Linked DNA regions of Ruficoccus amylovorans. The protein of the gene in region 1 interacts with the protein of each later gene in a pairwise test. Links are inferred from orthologs where the notes say so. Each region holds a gene or a part of one and is shown in the gene's direction. Other genes may lie near its edges.

Evidence for each region.
Region 2: the proteins of def (region 1) and H5P28_RS05440 interact in binary tests that used the Escherichia coli proteins (3 or more experiments, as listed by UniProt). The link is inferred for Ruficoccus amylovorans from one-to-one orthologs.

Annotation. Positions count from the first base shown.
Region 1 is NZ_JACHVB010000012.1:264,579-273,558, reverse strand. The notes cover bases 3,155-6,061. They hold def (peptide deformylase), read left to right. Parts: upstream 3,155-4,273; coding sequence 4,274-4,849; downstream 4,850-6,061. Other genes in these bases: H5P28_RS02180 (ATP-binding protein), read right to left, coding at 4,987-6,061; gatB (Asp-tRNA(Asn)/Glu-tRNA(Gln) amidotransferase subunit GatB), read left to right, coding at 3,155-4,126. In the rest of the region: H5P28_RS02205 (ArsB/NhaD family transporter), read left to right, coding at 1-388; Asp-tRNA(Asn)/Glu-tRNA(Gln) amidotransferase subunit GatC, read left to right, coding at 490-783; Asp-tRNA(Asn)/Glu-tRNA(Gln) amidotransferase subunit GatA, read left to right, coding at 1,070-2,530; more of gatB, read left to right, coding at 2,657-3,154; more of H5P28_RS02180, read right to left, coding at 6,062-8,040; H5P28_RS02175 (FmdB family zinc ribbon protein), read left to right, coding at 8,256-8,558; H5P28_RS02170 (SUMF1/EgtB/PvdO family nonheme iron enzyme), read left to right, coding at 8,653-8,980. UniProt on the Escherichia coli protein: Removes the formyl group from the N-terminal Met of newly synthesized proteins. Requires at least a dipeptide for an efficient rate of reaction. N-terminal L-methionine is a prerequisite for activity but the enzyme has broad specificity at other positions.
Region 2 is NZ_JACHVB010000014.1:226,895-235,892, forward strand. The notes cover bases 2,502-5,426. They hold H5P28_RS05440 (aspartate-semialdehyde dehydrogenase), read left to right. Parts: upstream 2,502-3,419; coding sequence 3,420-4,433; downstream 4,434-5,426. Other genes in these bases: H5P28_RS05430 (hypothetical protein), read right to left, coding at 2,502-2,744; H5P28_RS05435 (L,D-transpeptidase), read right to left, coding at 2,885-3,421; H5P28_RS05445 ([protein-PII] uridylyltransferase family protein), read left to right, coding at 4,853-5,426. Also shown: H5P28_RS05425 (ATP-dependent DNA helicase), read right to left, coding at 86-2,146; more of H5P28_RS05430, read right to left, coding at 2,241-2,501; more of H5P28_RS05445, read left to right, coding at 5,427-7,561; H5P28_RS05450 (carboxy terminal-processing peptidase), read left to right, coding at 7,641-8,998.

The DNA of each region.
Region 1 (8,980 bases):
CGCCGCCTTTGCCAACACCGGACTGCCGCAGGAAATCCTCGCCCGGCTGCGCGAGGCGGGGATCGACCTGAACCACCCCTTTTCCCTCTTCATCGTCGGCGGGACGCTCAGCAACATCGTCGGCAACAACCCGACCGTCATGCTGCTGGTCCCCTACCTGCATCCCGGCGAGACCGCCAACGCTCTCGGGGCCGCCCTCGCCCTGGGGACCGGCTTCTCCAGCAACATGATCATCTTCGGCAGCCTGGCCGGGATCATCGTTGTGGAGCAAGCGGCGGCCTGCGGGATCAAGATCAGCTTCGGCGAATTCGCCAAGGCGGGCATCCCCGTCACTCTCGTCAGCATGGCTCTGGCCGCGGTCTGGATCTTGTTCATGGCCGGTTTTTGAGCCAACAGCGACCGTGGCAGTGCCCGGAAGGTGTTTTTTTCTGAGCAAAAACGGCTGAAAAATCTCCGTGACCTCTGCCCGGGGGATGTTAGAACCACTGGATGCCGTCTGAAAAGATAGACATCGAATACGTAGCGCGCCTGGCGCGGATCGACCTCACCGACGAGGAAAAGCGCACCTTCACCTCGCAGTTGGAGGACATTCTCGCCTATGTGGACAAGCTCAACCAGGTGGACGTCTCCGGCGTCGAGCCGATGGCCCACGCCTTTTCCCTCGAAAACGTCCTCGACGACGACGAGCCGGGCCAACCCCTCCCCGTCGAGCAGGCCCTCCGCAACGCCCCCGCCCAACGCGACAACCAGATCGTCGTCCCCAAAGTCGTCGAAGACGCCTGACCGGGTTACACCCGGTGGCATTGAGGGGCTTCGCCCCTACGGAGCCAGAAAGGCTCCTACCCCAGTGCACCAAACAAGACTCGCTCACTCAGTCGTCAAACCATCTAGGCTCCTACCCCGCAGAGCAACGAGACTTCGAAAAGCAGAAATGAACGCTTCAGCCATTTTGATTTTAAACCCAGTAAGCCACTCTTCAGAAGACTGACGTTTTCACATTCCCACCCAGCGCAGTTGCCCTTTGCGTCTCTGCGTCTTTGCGGTGAAATATTAAATTCCTCTATTTCCCATGTCGGACATCATCCATCAGACCGCCGCCCAGCTTTCGCAGGCGCTCGCCAGCAAGGCCGTCTCCGCCGTCGAGGTGGCCCAGGCCTTCATCGACCGCGCCGAGGCGGTGGAAGCCCGCGTCAAGGCCTTCAACTCGCGCGATGCCGAGTGGACACTCGCTCAGGCCAAGGCCAGCGACGAACGCCGCGCCGCCGGTGGCGCCGCCGGACCACTCGACGGCGTGCCCGTCGCGCTCAAAGACATCCTCGCGGTCAAAGACCAGCCCCTGACCTGCTCCTCGCGCATGCTGGAGAACTTCGTCTCGCCCTACGACGCGCACGTGACCGAGCTTTTAAAAGCCCAGGGCGCGGTCCTGTGGGGGCGGCTCAACATGGACGAATTCGCGATGGGCTCGTCCACGGAAAACTCCGCCTTTCACACCAGTTCCAACCCGTGGAACCTCGACTGCGTGCCCGGCGGCAGCTCCGGGGGCAGCGCCGCCTGCGTGGCCGCGCTGGAGGCCCCGCTGTCCATCGGCTCGGACACCGGCGGCTCCATCCGCCAACCGGCGGCCTTCTGCGGCGTGGTCGGCCTCAAGCCCACCTACGGACTCGTCTCGCGCTACGGGCTGGCCGCCTTCGCCTCCTCGCTGGACCAGATCGGGCCGTTCGCCCGCACGGTCGAGGACGCCGCGCTCCTGCTTCAGGCCATCGCCGGGCACGACCGTCGCGACTCCACTTCCTATAAAACCAAGCTCCCCGACTACCGCGCCGCCCTCACCGAGAAGGAAGGCCCGTGGACCATCGGCGTGCCCAAGGAGTGCTTCGCCGAGGGGCTGGACCCCGAGATCAAGGCCGCCGTCGAGGACGCCATCGCCTTTTACGAAAAAGACGGCCACACGGTGAAGGAGGTCTCGCTCCCGATGACCGAGTACGCCATCCCGACCTACTACATCCTGGCCACCGCCGAGGCCTCGTCCAACCTCGCCCGCTACGACGGCATCCGCTACACCCACCGCTCGAAGAACGCCAAGGACGCCGTTGACCTGTACTTCAAGAGCCGCGCCGAGGGCTTCGGCCCCGAGGTCAAGCGCCGCATTATCCTGGGCACCTACGTGCTCTCCAGCGGCTACTACGACGCCTACTACCTGCGCGCCCAGAAGATCCGCACCCTCATCCGCGAGGAGTTCATGCAGGTCTTCGAGTCGGTGGACACCATCCTCACCCCGACCACCCCGACCCCGTCCTTCAAGCGCGGCGAAAAGGCAGACCCGCTCGCCATGTACCTGAACGACATCTACACCATCAACGTCAACCTCGCCGGCCTGCCGGGCATCTCCGTCCCCTGCGGTTTCACCTCCGGCAAGCTGCCCATCGGCCTGCAATTGATCGGCAAGCCCTTCGCCGAAGACGAACTGCTCGCGGTCGCCCACCGCTACGAACAGGCCCACGAGTGGAAGGACGCCGTCGCGGAACTGTAGAATAGAAATGGTTAAATGCTAAAGGGCTGCTCGATTAGTTACCGAAAAAACAAGCGCCATCGTCAACAATCAGCCATTTAGCACTCACAACCATTCAGCCCTTTAGCCATTTAACCATTTAGCATCATGGAATTCACCGCAGACATCGGGCTGGAAGTCCACGTCCAGCTCAAGACGAAATCAAAAATGTTCACGCGCGCGCCGTACCACTACGGGGCCGAGCCGAACACCCTGACCGACCCCGTCGTGCTCGCCCTGCCCGGCGTGCTCCCGGTCATGAACAAGGAGGCCGTCCGCAAGACCGTCCTGCTGGGCCTGCTGTGCAAGTGCAAGATCGCCGAGCGCTGCAAGTGGGACCGCAAAAACTACTTCTATCCGGACAGCCCGAAGAACTACCAGCTCTCCCAGTACGACCAGCCCATCTGCGAGGGCGGCGAGGTCGAGATCGAAATGCTCGGGGCTTCGCGCAATGTCATGGGTGAGCACCGCATGGTGCAGCTCACGCGCATCCATCTGGAGGAAGACGTGGGCAAGCTCACCCACTTCGCCAACGACAGCCTCGTGGACTACAACCGCGCCGGAGCCCCGCTGTGCGAGATCGTGACCGAGCCAGACATGCACAATGCCGACGAGGTCTTCGCCTTCCTCACCGCGCTGCGCAATAACATCCTCGCCGCCGGTCTCTCCGACTGCGACATGGAAAAGGGCCAGATGCGCTGCGACGCCAACATTTCCGTGCGCCCCAAGGGCCAGAAGGAGCTGGGCGTCAAGGTCGAGCTGAAAAATATGAACACCATCTCGGGCGTGCGCAACGCTGTCGCCTACGAGATCAAACGCCAGATCCACGCCGTCACCTCCGGCGAGGCCATCCACCAGCAGACGCGCCGCTGGGACCCGAGCACGCAGGTCACGACCAAGATGCGCGACAAGGAGGAGTCCCACGACTACCGCTATTTCCCCGAGCCCGACCTGATGCCCGTCTCCATCGGCAAGGAACAATTGAAGGTCCTCGCCAAGGAGCTGCCCGAGCTGCCCTTCGACCGGCAGCGGCGCTTCATGGAAACGCTCGACCTGCCCTACACACTCACGTCTGTGCTGTGCCCGGACAAGGAGCTGGCCGACTTTTTCGAGGAAGCCCTTGAAGACACTGGCGGCAAGGTCGCCCCGAAGGCCGTGGCCAATCTCATCGCCAACGACCTGTTGCGCGAACTCTCCGGCGGCGAGGAAGAAGGCCGTCTACCCCTCTCCGAGTGCAAGCTGGCCCCGGCCCACATCGCCGAGCTGACCTTGCTTGTCGAGGACGGTGTCATTACCAAGCAGATCGCGCAGACGATTTTTACCGAGATGTACGCCACCGGCAAGATGCCCAGCACTCTCGTCGAAGAAAAGGGCCTCCAGGCCCACAACGACGACGGCGAACTGGAGTCCATCGTGCGCGAAGTCGCCGCCGACCCCAAGCACGAGAAGGCCATTTCCCAGTTCAAGGAGGGCAACACCAAGGCCATCAACTCCCTCATCGGCCCCATCATGAAGGCAACTCAGGGCAAGGCCGACCCGCGCAAAATTCAGGAAATGCTCGCCAAGGTTCTCGGCTAGTGTGGTCTTCGCTTAGTTCCTGTCATAAGTTGGGGGTGCATAGCCCTCAAAAAACATAGCAAGAACTTGGCTAACGCTACACCAGGGCCGCCAGAGGGCATTTTCGGGTTCCCATCGGCGCGGGAGGTCGTTTAACTTGTCGGTCTAATGCTGTTACGCATCACCCAGTACGGAGAGCCGGTCCTGAAGGAAAAGGGCGCGCCGGTGACGGAGTTCAACGACGAGTTGCGCAAGCTCGCCGACGACATGGTTGAAACCATGCGCGAAGCCGAAGGCATCGGCCTGGCTGCCCAGCAGATCGGCAAAGCCATTCAGATGTTTGTCATGGAGGTCCCCGTCTATGAGGATCAAGACGATCCCGACTACCTCTACGACGGCAAGCACCCGCCGCTGGACCTCATCATGCCCCTGGCTGTGATCAACGCCGAGCTGACCCTCTCCGGCGAGGAAGCACCTTACGAGGAGGGCTGCCTGTCCTTCCCCGGCATTCGCGGCAAGGTCGAGCGCCCCACCCGCCTGCGCATGCGTTTTCAGGACCTCGACGGAAACCCGCACGAGATCGTTTGCGACGGGCTTTTCGCCCGGATCATTCAGCACGAATACGACCACACTCAGGGCGTGCTCTTCATCGACCGAATGAACCCTCGTGTTCTGCGTCCGCTGGAGTCGAAAATCCGCCGCCTGCGCCGCGACACCCGAGATTTTCTCAAGTCTCAGAATTAGAGAGGCTTAAGAAACACTGTAGCCACAACTTTTAAATGGTTAAATGGCCAATTGTTAATTGTTGGATGCGGAACGGGGAAAACAACAATTAGCCATTTTAACCATTTAGCCATTCCGCCATTTGTATCCGAAACCCACTACAAATCCGGATGCAGTCTGCGGGTGCTGCCCAGTTTGTACACGTATAGAAGCGTGTCCTTGAGCTGGACGATGGATAGCGGCTTGGCCATGTAGTCGTTGCAGCCGGCATCAAGGCACTTGCGGCGATCCTCGGCCAGCGCGAACGCGGTCACCGCCAACACGTAAATATCCTGCCGGGCTTTTCCGTACTCGCCCGAGCGCAGACGCCGCGTGATCTCCAGCCCGCTCCGACCGGGAAGCTGGATGTCCATCAGCACGATGTCGTAGCTGTTTTTGCGCAGCAGCCGTGAGGCCTCGGACTCGTCCTCCGCCATATCCGGCGTGTAGCCGAGCCGCGCGAGGATTTCCTGAACGAGCTTGCGGTTGATTGGATCGTCCTCAACGACAAGAACCGACAAGGGATGGTCATGAGCGAAATCTTCCGTCAAAACGGTCTTGCCGATGTTTGGGCGCGACAATACCGGGTCCCCTGAGCGGGTGAGCTCAAAATCAAAGGAAAAGACCGACCCCTTTCCCACCTCGCTCGTGACTTGGATGTCCCCGCCCATTTTCTCGACCAGTCGCTTGCAAATGACCAGCCCAAGCCCGGTTCCGCCATATTTGCGTGTCGTGGATGAATCCACCTGCGAAAAAGGCTGGAAAAGCCGGTCCAGCTTTGACGGAGCGATGCCGATGCCCGAATCCGCCACCTCGACATAGACCCGCTCGCGGTCGCTGGCAGGCGTAGAGTGCACGCGCACGTTTACCTCGACTTGTCCTTTCTGGGTAAACTTGACCGCGTTATTGACCAGGTTGAGAATGATTTGCTTGAGCCGGTGCGGATCGCCCACGTAGTCGTAGGACTCGGCCCCACTCAGCGTGTAGTTGACCTTGATGCCTTTCTCGCGGGCTTTGACCAGCACCAGTTCCAGCGACTCGACGATGGTTGTTTCCAGGTTGAAAGGAATGTATTCGAGTTCGATCCCGCGGGACTCGATCTTCGAGTAGTCGAGGATGTTGTTAATCAGCTCCAGCAGGGCCTTGCCGCTGCGGTCGATCACGGACAGCGACTCCATCTGCGCAGGGTCCAGCGCTGTCTGTGCCAGCAGGTCGGCAAAGCCCAGGATCGCGTTCATCGGGGTACGGATCTCGTGGCTCATCATCGCGAGGAACTCGCCCTTGGCCATATTGGCACGGTCAGCATTTTCCTTGGCATGGCGAAGCTGTTCCTCGACCTGGCGGTTGACGAAAAACGCCCCAATGCCAGCCGCCGCCAACTGAATAGCCGCCGTTTCGCCTTCCTCCCAATGGCGCTCCCGACCGCAATCGGCGATCACCATCACCCCCCAGAAGTAGCTTTCGACATGGATCGGCGTCATCAGAATGGTGACCACCCCCAGGTCTTCATAGCAGCGGCGCAAGTTGGGCGACATTTCCCGCACCACGCCCTGGACCACACCATGCGCGGCCATCCGGTCATACCAGTCCCGGCGTTCCCCCTGCCAGCAGTCGGCATTGATCCGCTCCGGGTCGAGCTCAAAGCCCGGGCGAGCCCAGCCGTAGCACCTTTCGGGACGTATCTGGTTGCCGTCCATGTCGAAGCGGTTTTCGAAGATCGTCACGCGATCGACCTGGGCATGCTCACCGATGGCGCGCAAGGCCCGCTCAACAGCTTCGCTCATATCGCGGACTCCCAGCAGCAGCGAACTCGCCCGAGACACCCCTTGCAGGAGTTGGTCTCTCTGCACGAGAGCGGCTTCGGTCCGTTTTCGCTCGGTGATGTCGTAAGCCACCCAGATAACCTGATCCTCCTCGCCTTGATCACCCGTGATGGGGGCAATACGCCCCTCAAACCAATAGGGCGAACCGGCAACCTCAAGCGAGTACTCCAGCGAAATCTGGTCGCGTTTTTCCAGGCAAAGGTCCACCGCCGCCTGAAACTCACGCGCTTGCACCTGGGGCCAGGATTCGCTGAAAGTACGCCCCTTGAGCCCCTCCGCCCTGCGCCCGAGCGGGCTGTTTTCACGCGAGAAAATTTCCAGATAACGCCCCTTCGCCGTCACCACAAAGGCAATGTCGGGCAGCGCGTCGATGAACCCGCGCAGGCGGATTTCATTCAGGCGACTGACTTCCTCCCGGCGGCGCAGCTCAGTCAGCACCGCGGCCAGGAAATAGCTCGTGCAACTGATGACCCCCACAAAGACCCATAGAAACTCGGGGCTTTGGCTGATGTACTTCTTTTCCGGGCCAAAGACCTGGAGCAGTTCCCACATCGCCATGATCGAGAGCAGAACGATGCCGGTGGTGGCCCCCCGCTGCCCGAAGCGGATCGCCCCCCAGGCCATGATGGGGAAAAGCACCAGTTCGAGCGGGTAACGCAGGGTATCCGTCGGTGCCCAGTTTCCAAAAATCACAATGCCGAAGAACGAGAGCACACCGATCCAGACTCCGACCTCGGCAAACTGCCGGTTACTCCAGTTGATCTTTGTACGGGAAGTCCATACGAGCAGAAACGGCGTCACCACCAGGATGCCCAGTCCTTCCCCCAAAAACCAGGGACTCCACAGGCGGCTGTAATCCCTCCACGGCACGGTGTCCACCAGCGCGCAAATCACCGCCGCGCTGAGGGAGGCACTAAGCAGGCCGACCAGCAACGGTCCTCCAAGGATGAAGAGAAATACCCCGCGAATGTTCTCCAACGAATAGTCATCTCGCAGCGCCCGACGCAGGACCAAGGCCCCGAAAGCGGAAGTCACCGCATAGACCGCTCCCAGGGATATGGCATAGGCAGCCGGCTGCTCGCGAAGCCATAAGGACCATAGCACGTAACCGGCGAAGACGCTCAGAATATACTTCAGGCCACCCCTCATCAGAATGGCCACAGCGAGGCCCGACGCCGGCCAAAGCAGGTTGACATACCCATCGAGCGCCCGCAGCGCCATCTGGCTTCCGATCTCAGCCAGCACAAGGTAAAACGCTGCGACTGCGATCAGTTTCCACACCAGCACAGTCATATTGAGCACCGGTCCACCCGAAACCTGCCATTGCGCAAAAGAGGGGGTTTTCGCCATTTTTGCGGCGTTAGTCGGCTCACCCATCGCCCGGTTATTAAGGGCAAGCGACTCACACTGACAAGGTTACACTTTCACCAATGTCTCTCCGCGCGGGTAATAGGGTAACTTTCCATCAGTACATACGGATCTTGTTGTATTAAATAAGTTAAGGTAATATACCCATTTAAAAATGCGATGTTTCCATTTCCCCTGAAACGAGTATCTTTCCCGACATGCCAATCTATGTCTATGAAGTCATAACCGGCGACGGCAGCAGCGGTGAGCGCTTCGAGATCGAGCAGCCCATGAGTGCCGCGCCGCTCACCCAGCACCCCCGCACCGGCCAACCGGTTCGCCGCGTTTACCTTCCGCCCAATCTCGGCTCTAAGTACACGCCCGGCTCGACCCAGAACAAGCTGAGTAACGAAAACGTGGAGAAGGCTGGCTTCACGCGCTACGAACGGGACAAACTCACTGGGACCTACCACAAGGTCGCGGGTAAGGACTCCGCCGCTCCCGACACCCTCAAGCCTTGACCTTTTGGCCGGGGCCGCGGATTATCGCCGGTCGCAATGCCCGCCCTTCCGGTCTGGCCTTGCCGCCCGCTTACAGAGCCCGACGCATCCCTCCATGCCCGACCAATCCGCCGATTCCTCTTTTCCCGTAAAACCGCCTCCGGGACGGGCTTATGAGGTTTTGACCCCCGGGGAGAAGTTTGGCGACTACCAGGTCCTGCGCTGCCTGACCTACGACCTCATGGGCAGCCTTTACCGGGTACGCAAAGCCCGCGTCAAGGAGACGCGCTCGCTCTTTGTGCTCCCCCCGCTGGTTCAGAATGACGCGCAATTTCGTGAGCGCTTCTTCCATAGCACCAGTCGCCTCGTTCAACTCGACCACCCCAACCTGCTCAAGGCCGAAGACGCCGAGCTGATCAAGGGCCGCTTCACGATCTTTCACG
Region 2 (8,998 bases), on another replicon or contig:
ATGCGCCTGTCATGGTTTTTCACTACAAAAAAGGGAACCCGTGCGGTTCCCTTTTTTTTGTCGGAAGCGGCGGCGACAACTTCTTTTAAGAAGGCCCGAATATGCCTTCGCGGTCGTGGCGGTTGAAGCGGGTGAAGTGGCGCTTGGGCAGGGCCTCGATGAAGTGCCGCCCGTACTCTTTTTGCAGGATGCGCGAGTCGAGGATGACGATGCGGCCCCTGTCGTCCTGCTTGCGGATGAGCCGTCCGATGCCCTGCCGGAACTGGATGACGGCCTCGGGCAGGGTCATCTCGGCGAAGGGGTTGCCGCCGCGCTTACGGATCCACTCGGCGCGTGCCTCGGCCACCGGGTGGGTGGGGATCTCGAACGGCAGGCGCGTGATGACGACTTGCGAGAGCGCCGGGCCGGGCACATCGAAGCCCGTCCAGAAGCTCTCCGTGCCCAGGAGCACGGCGTTGCCCGCCTCGACGAAACGGTTCTTCAACTCGGAGCGCGAGAGACCCATGCCTTGCCACAGGAGCGGGCGGCCCGCTTTTTCGAGCACGGGGGCCAGTTGCGTGGCCACGCGGTTGAGGTCGGCGTAGCTGGTAAAGAGGCCCAGTGTGCCGCCCTCGGTTCGCAGGGAGCAAAAGCCGATCATCTCAGCCAGGTAGGAAATATCGAGCCGGTTGCTCGTGCGGTCCGGTCCGGGAGCGTCCTCGGCGATGGCGATTTCGACGTGGTTCTCGTAGTCGAAGGGCGAGGCCTCGATGCCGGTTTCCTCCCCCTCGGCCCCGGTGCGGCGGAGAAACGGGGCCATCGTGCGCCCGCTGGTCAGGGTAGCGCTGGCCAGGGTGATGGAAGTGTCTTTTTCAAAAAGCGTTTCGCGCAAAAACTCGGCCACATCGACGGGGGCCGTGCGCAGGGTGACGATCTGGCGTCGGCGTCCGGTCTTCTCCAGCCAGTAAACCTCGCCCTCGTCCTGAAGTGTGAGGCAGTGGGTGATGCCCTTGAGGTAGGCGTCGAGACGCTGGGCGTGGTCGGTCAATTCCTGTTGCGTGCCTTCGTCGGTGATGTCCTGACGGAGGCGCTTGAGCATCCCGGTGACGGTGCCCAGCGGGCGGTGCAGGAGCGGATCGGTCCAGTCTGGTTTGAGCAGGCGCAGCACGTCGCGCTTGTCGAGGTATTGGCGGCGGATGGCGTTGAAAAACGATTCGCTCGCGCTGATGGCTCGGACCACGCTTTCCTGGTCGGCACGCTGGGCCAGACGCGAGAGCAGGCCCTTTTTCGTCTTCGGGTTGTAGAGGATTTTCAGGGCCCGCTCGATGGCGTAGGAGCTGATGTTGAGCCCGCAGTGGTTGGTGGCGATTTCGGGCACGGTGTGCGCCTCGTCGAGCACGAGGAAGTCGTCCGGAAAGAGCACACCGCGCGCGCCTCCGGCCGGGGAAAGACCGGCGCTGATGAGGCTGAAAAGCAGGCTGTGGTTGACGATGACGACCTGCGCCTGCGCCCGCTCGGCCAGCGCCCGGCGGTAGAAGCAGGTTTCCGGTGAGCAGTTTTTGGAGTTGCAGGAGGAGCCGTCGGCGTTGACCCACTCCCAGACTTCGGGGGAGGGGGCCGGGGCGAGTTCCTCGCGCAGCCCGGTTTTGGTCTGGGTGGACCATTCGCAGATGCGTTCCAGTTCCTCGGCCTCGATCTTGTTAAAGAGGTCGCCACGGGTCTGAATGGCCCGCGCCAGGCGGTGTCCGCACAGGTAGTTACCGCGTCCGACCATGAGCGCGACCCGGAAGCCCCGGAACGGCTCCAGCTCCGGCACCTGATCGAAGAGGCGGCGCACGAGCGGGATGTCGTGGTTTTTCAACTGCTGCTGGAGCGCGATGGTGTGCGAGGAGACGAGCAGCGGGCGTTTTTCGGAGACGGCCTGGAGGATGCCGGGCACGAGGTAGGCGAGGCTTTTGCCGACGCCCGTCCCGGCCTCGAAAACCAGCGGCGTGTCGGTGGCCATCGCGCGGGCGACGGCCTGGGCCATGGCCTCCTGCTGCGGACGATGCTCCAGCCCGAGCCGCCGGGCGAGCCAGCCTGTGGGCGCGAACACCCGGTCCGCCAGCTCCACGGCCGGCGGAGTCGAGGGCAACGGGCTTCCCCCGCCTTCACGAAATCCGATCATCGCCCCGCAGCATCACCGCTGGTTCCTGCTTTGGCAAGGAAGGACGGATCAAGGTGCGTGGTCGCACAGGACAATGAAGGGGGTGGTACTGAGTTTAGGGGCGCGGGTAAATCTGTTCGCCCGCGTCAAGACCGTCCTGGATTTCCTGTTTGGACTTGATGAACTTGACGTTCGGGCCGGCCTTTTCCCAATCGAAGGTCTTGCCGACCACGTAGTAGGTGACGGGCAGTTTCGGGACGTTTTTGATCGTGGCGGTGGCCTTGGCGGCGGTGATGACCTGCGCGGCCATGCTGTCGCTCTGGCTCAGGCTGGCTATGGCCCACATCTCCTGCCCGACGACCCAGACCTCGTCGATTTTCAGGCTCCAGGCCGGGGAGGGGACCTGCAAGGTCAACCCGATGACTTGCTCAGCCATGATTTCGACATTGCCGCTTTCCAGGCCTCTGCTCGGCATCTGGTTTTCCATTTTCGCGATTCCCTCGGCCATCGGGGCGGTGTACTCCTTTTCGGCCTCCTGGGCGGTTTTACTGTCGCAGGCGGACAGCAGGCAGAGCAGGGGAAGGGCGGACAAAAGGGGCAGCAGGCGTGTCATTTTCATCCCGCGAGACTAAGACCCGCTTCCGGCGCTCGGCAAGCGCATATAGACGACGAAGCTGGTTAAGAGTTTGAGAGTTTGAAGGTTTGAGAGTTAGGGGGAGATTGATGGTTTAGACTGATTGTCCAGTGTGGGCATGCGCCTTACTCGATGAGGACGAGGGTGCCGGAGGGGACGGCGTTGTAGAAGTCGATCATCTCGGCGTTGCGCAGGAGGACGCAGCCGTGGCTGCGGGCGTTGGCGAAGTCGGCCTCCAGATTGGTGCCGTGGATGTAGATGTAGCGGTCGTGGCTGTCGCAGCCGGGTCCGGCGTTGTGGCCCGGTTCGAGTCCGCGCAGCCACAGAATGCGCGTGGTGACGAAGTTGCGTTTTTCCTCGGGGCCGTACTCCCAGTAGCGCTTGCCGGTGGGGATGCGGCCGATGAAGACCATGCCCTCGGGGGCGCCGTCGCCGATTTTCTCGTCAATAAAGTGCAGCCCGGTCGGCGTGCCGAGCGAGTTTTCCACACACGAGGGCGGGTTGATCCCGAAGGCGGTGTCGTAGGTGCGCACGAGAGCGCCATTGAGGAAGTGCCTCAGTTTCTTCTCGCCAAGACTGACATGAATCGCATGCTGTGTCGGTTCAATTGACAGCCGGGCACACCTGGCTAAGATACTAGAATAACCGTTAAAAACCACCATGAGCTATCGAGTCGGCATTGTCGGCGCCACCGGCGCCGTTGGTCAAGAACTGATCGAACTGCTCCATCGTCGGAATTTCCCGATGGAGTCCCTGACGCTGCTTGCGTCCAAGCGTTCGACCGGGAAGACCATCACCTGGGAAGACAAGTCCTGGGTCGTCGAGGAAGCCGTGGCCTCCGCCTTTGACGGGCTGGATGTCGCGATTTTCAGCGCCGGAGCCTCGACCTCGAAGGAACTCGGCCCCGAAGCGGCCAAGCGTGGCTGCGTGGTGGTGGATAACAGCTCGGCCTTCCGCATGGACGCGGATGTGCCGCTCGTCGTGCCCGAAGTCAACGCCCATGCCATGCGCGAGCACAAGGGCATCATCGCCAACCCGAACTGCTCGACCGCCGTCGCGTTGATGGGCCTGTACCCGCTGCATGAGGCTTTCGGGCTGAAGCGCTTTACCGCCGCGACCTATCAGGCCGTTTCCGGCGCGGGCGCGTCCGCCATGCAGGAGTTGGTTGACCAGCTTCACGCCTGGGCCAAGGACGAGCCGTTGAAGGTCGAGAAGTTCCCGCACCAGATCGCCTTCAACGTGCTCCCGCACGTCGATGTCTTCTACGAGGACGGCTACACCAAGGAGGAGCACAAGATGCTCAACGAGTGCCGCAAAATCCTCGGCCTGGAAAGTCTGCGCGCCTCCACGACCTGCGTGCGCGTGCCGGTCCTGCGGGCCCACAGCATCGCGATCAACGCCGAGTTCGAGCGCCCCGTGGACCTGGCCAAGGCCCGCGAAGCCATCGCCGGTTTCGCCGGTGCCGAGCTGTGTGACGACCCTGCCCACAACCGTTACCCGATGCCCCTGGACTACTCGGGCAAGGAAAAATGCGGGGTGGGACGCCTGCGTATCGACTCCGCGCTCGACAATGGCCTGGCCCTCTGGGTCGTCGGCGACCAGCTCTGGAAGGGGGCGGCGCTCAACGCCGTCCAGATCGCCGAGGAACTGCACCGTCAGTCCGCGTTGGCCTGAGCCGGTCCGCGTTGGTGGGCGGGCTGAGCAGTTGGCCTGTTTCGTTTTTTTATCGCCAAAGGCGGCCTCTTGCGGGGCCGCCTTTTTTGATGAAAAAATAGAAGGGAATTGCCCGCGAAGACACGCGAAGTCCACCTTTCTATCACACCGTTTCTAAACCGAAATGAGACCGTTTTTGATAAAGAAAGAGATTTAACAGGAAGGCCGGAAAGAACGGTAAGCAAGACCTCCGGCTTTTCTTCCCTTGCTTCCCGGCCTTCCTGTTAATCCTTTTTACGGTATCAGAATGGGTGAGATGAGATATAAACTTCGCGCCTCTTCGCGTGTCTTCGCGGGCAATCCTCTTTCCCTTCTTTTTGCGGGCGGCGATGTCAGGCTTATCTTGTCGAAGCCGTCCGGAACTGGTAGCTACATAAAAAATGTCGGAATCGTGGCTGCAACGGCTTCGGGCGTGGTCCCCGCACTTTGCCCGGCGTCTGGAGCGTTTCCCGCCGGAGCGCGAATGGCTGGACCGTGAACTGGCGCAGGGGCGCGACTGGGACACGGCTGACCTGGAAAAACTCTGGGCGGAACTGGCCCCGCAGGAGCCGCAGGTGTGTTCCGAGGCCGCGCTGGGCACCTTGCAACAGTTGCGCCAGCGGGTTTCCCTGCGGGTCGCCGCCCGCGAGATCGCCGGGCTGGCCCCGGTCGATACCTCGCTGCGGGAAATGACCCTGCTGGCCGAGTTTTGCCTGCGCAGGCTCTGCGGCTGGCTCTGGGCCGAGTTGACGGCCCGGCACGGCACGCCTTTTAACGAGGAGACCGGGCAGCCCGCCCGCTGGTGCGTGATGGCGCTGGGGAAGTTCGGCGGGGGCGAGTTGAACTTTTGCTCCGACCTCGACCTGGTTTACGTCGTGGACGGGCACGGCCCCTGCGAAGGCGGGCCGGGCCGCTGGGACAGTCGGCAATTCTTTGACCGGTTTTTTCGCGACCTGTCGGCCCGCCTGAGCCAGAATGCGCCCGAGGGGCAGCTCTACCGGATCGACCTGCGGCTGCGCCCCGAGGGCGAGACCGGACCGCTGGTGCGGACCTTTGCCGCGCTCACCGGCTACTATTGGAGCGCGGGGCAGCTCTGGGAGCGCATGGCCTGGATCAAGGCTCGCCCCGTGGCCGGGGACCGGGCGCTGGCCGGGGAGATTCTCGAAGAGCTGAACCCCTTCCGCTATCCGCGCAGCCTGACCGGCAACCTCGTCTCCGAAGTCGCCGGGCTCAAGGCCCGCACCGAGCGTGAAGTGGTCGGCGAGGCCCGTCTGGCCGCCGACATCAAGTCCGGTCCCGGCGGTATCCGTGAAATCGAGTACCCGGTGCAGGCCCTGCAACTGCTCGAAGGCGGCCGCAACCCTTTTCTCCAAAGCGGTTCGACGCTGGAGGCTCTCGGCCAGCTCGCCCGTTACGGGCTGCTGCCGCCCGCCGAGGCCGGGGAGCTGACCGAGGCCTACCGTTTTCTGAGAATGGTGGAGAACCGCCTGCAAATGCGGGCGGATGCGCCCGCCCACCTCCTGCCCGAGAACTCCGGCCAGCGCGAAGCCTTGGCTCTTAGCCTTGGGTTCGCAGACTGGGTACATTTTCTGGACGAGCTGGACCGGCGGCGGGAACGCGTGCATGCGCTGTTCGCGGACCGCTTTGTCACCCCGCTGGACGAGCACCGGCTGGAGGCGTGGAGCGCTTTTTTGGCGGGGCAAGAGCCCGAACCCTTTGTCCGTAGCTGCCTTCAGCAGTGGTTCCCCCGGGCGGAGGACATCCCGGCCCGGCTGCGGCACTTTGTCCTCGGAGACGCGCAGTTTCTGATCACCCGGGACCAGGTGCGGGCCTTTCTCGATCTCTCACAGCACTGGGACGACCTGCTTCCGCGCCTGGCCCGGCCCTTGCGGACGCTGGAGCGGGTGGGGGACTTCGCGGAGCAGTACGGCTCGCGACGCCAGTTTTTCCAGGCCGGCGGCAATCCCGGTCTCTTGCGCACGCTCTGCCTGCTGTTCGATCGCAGCAACTTCATCTTTACGCTTTTTTGCCGCCACCCGGAGATGGTGGACGAACTCATGGCCGAGGCGCCCCGGCGGCGGAAAAACCGGGACGAGTTGCGCCGCGAAGTCGGCCTGCTGCCGCGCGGGGAGGATTTTCCGCGTTTGCTGTGGCTCTACGTCAAGGCTGAGCAGGTCCGGCTCGCGATGGGAGAGCTGCTCTATGACCTTCCTCTGGAAAAAACGACCCGCAGCCTGGCCGCGCTGGCCGATGTCGCGGTGGAGGCTGCGCTGGCTGAGGCGGACCCCGAGGGCGAGTTGGCTGTGATCGCGGCGGGAAAGTTTGGCGGCGGGGCCTTGACCCCCGGCTCGGACCTTGACCTCATGGTCTGGGGGAGCCGTAAAAACCTCACCCGGCAGGGAGAAAAAGCCCGCGCGCTGACCCGCCTGCTGGGCTACCGGACTCCGCTGGGGCCGGTTTTCGAGGTGGATCAGCGTTTGCGGCCCCACGGGCAGGACGGCCCGCTGGTGGTGACGCCGGAAGCTTTTCGGGAATATCACGCCGGGGCCGGGGCTCAAGCCTGGGAGCGGCAGCTTTTATGCCGTTGCCGCCCGGTGGCGGGAAACCCGGACCTGCTGGCCGATTTCGAGCGCCAGCGGGACGAACTTCTCTACGCCGGGGCGCCGCCGCAGGCGGCAGATTTCCTGGACATGCGCGCCCGTATCGAAGCCACCGCCGCCCCGGAGGCGGCATCCGCCTACAAGACCGGCCCCGGCGGGCTGGTGGACGTTGATTTCGCGGCCCAGTGGCTCCAGATGACGTGCGGACGGGCCGAAACCGCCCTCCGCCGCACCGATACGCGCAAAATTCTGCGAACCGCGGCCCGAATCGGTTGTCTGGATAAGGCGGTGGCCGAAGACCTGCTCGAAGACCACGGCTTTTTGCGCATGATTGAACTGAACCTGCGACGCGTCGATTTTACCGGTGTCTCCCGCCTGCCGGAGGGAGAGGTTGAGCGGCGTTCGCTCGCGCACTGGATGGGCTACGGGGACTTCGCGGGGCTCCGGGCCGACCTGTCGCGCCGCATGGCCCGGGTGCGGGGGCATTTTAGCCGCCTTTTCGAAATGTAAATAGCGTTCGACAAATTCCGATACCCGAATATGCTCTTAAAACTCCGCGCGAGTAATCTCCAACCTCTCTGACTCAACCATGAAATTTGCCAGATCCATCAGCCTCGCCCTGTTCGTGTTCCTCGCGGGGGGGGCGCTCGCCCAGGCCGAGAAGCTCAACAGCGCGCCCTTCGAGACCACCGGCACCATGCGGGAGGAAACCCGCTACCTGATCCAGTGCCTCGAAACCCAGCACTACCTGAACCAGCCGCTGAGCAAGCTCGACAGCGAGGGCTTCATCAAGTCCTACATCCAGGACCTCGATCCGCAGCACCTCTTTTTCCTCCAGAGCGAGATCAACGACTACGAAGCCCGCTTCGGCCCGAGCCTGTACCTCTTTCTGGAGCGCGGACGGCTCTATCCGGCCTTCGTGATCTTCGAGGACTACCGCGACCGCGTCATCGCCCGCGCCGCCTGGGTGCAGGAGCGCCTCCAGCAGGACTTTAACTTCACCAGCGAGAGCACCTACGCCCCCGACCGCTCGAAGACCGAGTGGCCCGCCACCGAGGCCGAGGCCAACGCCCTGTGGGAGAAGCGGATCGAGTATCAGGTGCTGGACCAGATCCTGAGCGAGATCGACAACGACGAGGTCGCCGTGGACGAGGCGGTGAAGGAAAAAGTCGATGCCACCGCCGCCGCCGAGGTTGTCGTGGCAGCCGAGGAAGTTGTCGTGCCCGAGATCACCCCGGAAATGCTGACCGAGGCCCGCGACGTCATCCGCAAGCAGTACGAGCGCATGGAAAAATCCGTCACCGAACTGGAGGCCAGTGACGTGCAGGAGATTTTCCTCACCGCGCTGACCCACATGTACGACCCGCATTCGACCTATTTTTCGGCTAACTCGCTGGAGGAATTTTCCATCGCCATGCGTAACTCGCTGGTCGGCATCGGTGCCGTCCTGCAGGACAACGAAGGCTACTGCACGATCAAGGAGCTACTCCCCGGTGGCCCCGCCGAGCGCAGCCGCGAGCTTGACCCCGAGGACCGCATCCTGGCCGTGGCCCAGGGCAAGGACGGGGAATTCGTCGATGTGGTCGGCATGAAGCTGACCAAGATCGTCAAGCTGATCCGGGGCAAGGAGGGCACGCTGGTGCGCCTGCTGGTGCGTCCGGCCAAGGGCGACCCCTCGGACCGCAAGACCGTCAACCTCGTGCGTGACGAGATCAAGCTGACCGCCAACCTCGCCAGCGCCGAAGTCTTTGACGTGCCTGCGGGCAACACCACGGTTCCCATCGGGGTGATCGAGCTGCCCGCCTTCTACGGCTCGGGCGACCCGTCCTCCGATGAGCCGAGCACAACCGGCGACGTGGAGGAACTCATCGGCAAGCTCAAGGACATGGGCGTGAAGGGCCTCGTGCTCGACCTGCGCCGCAACGGCGGCGGTCTCCTGACCGAGGC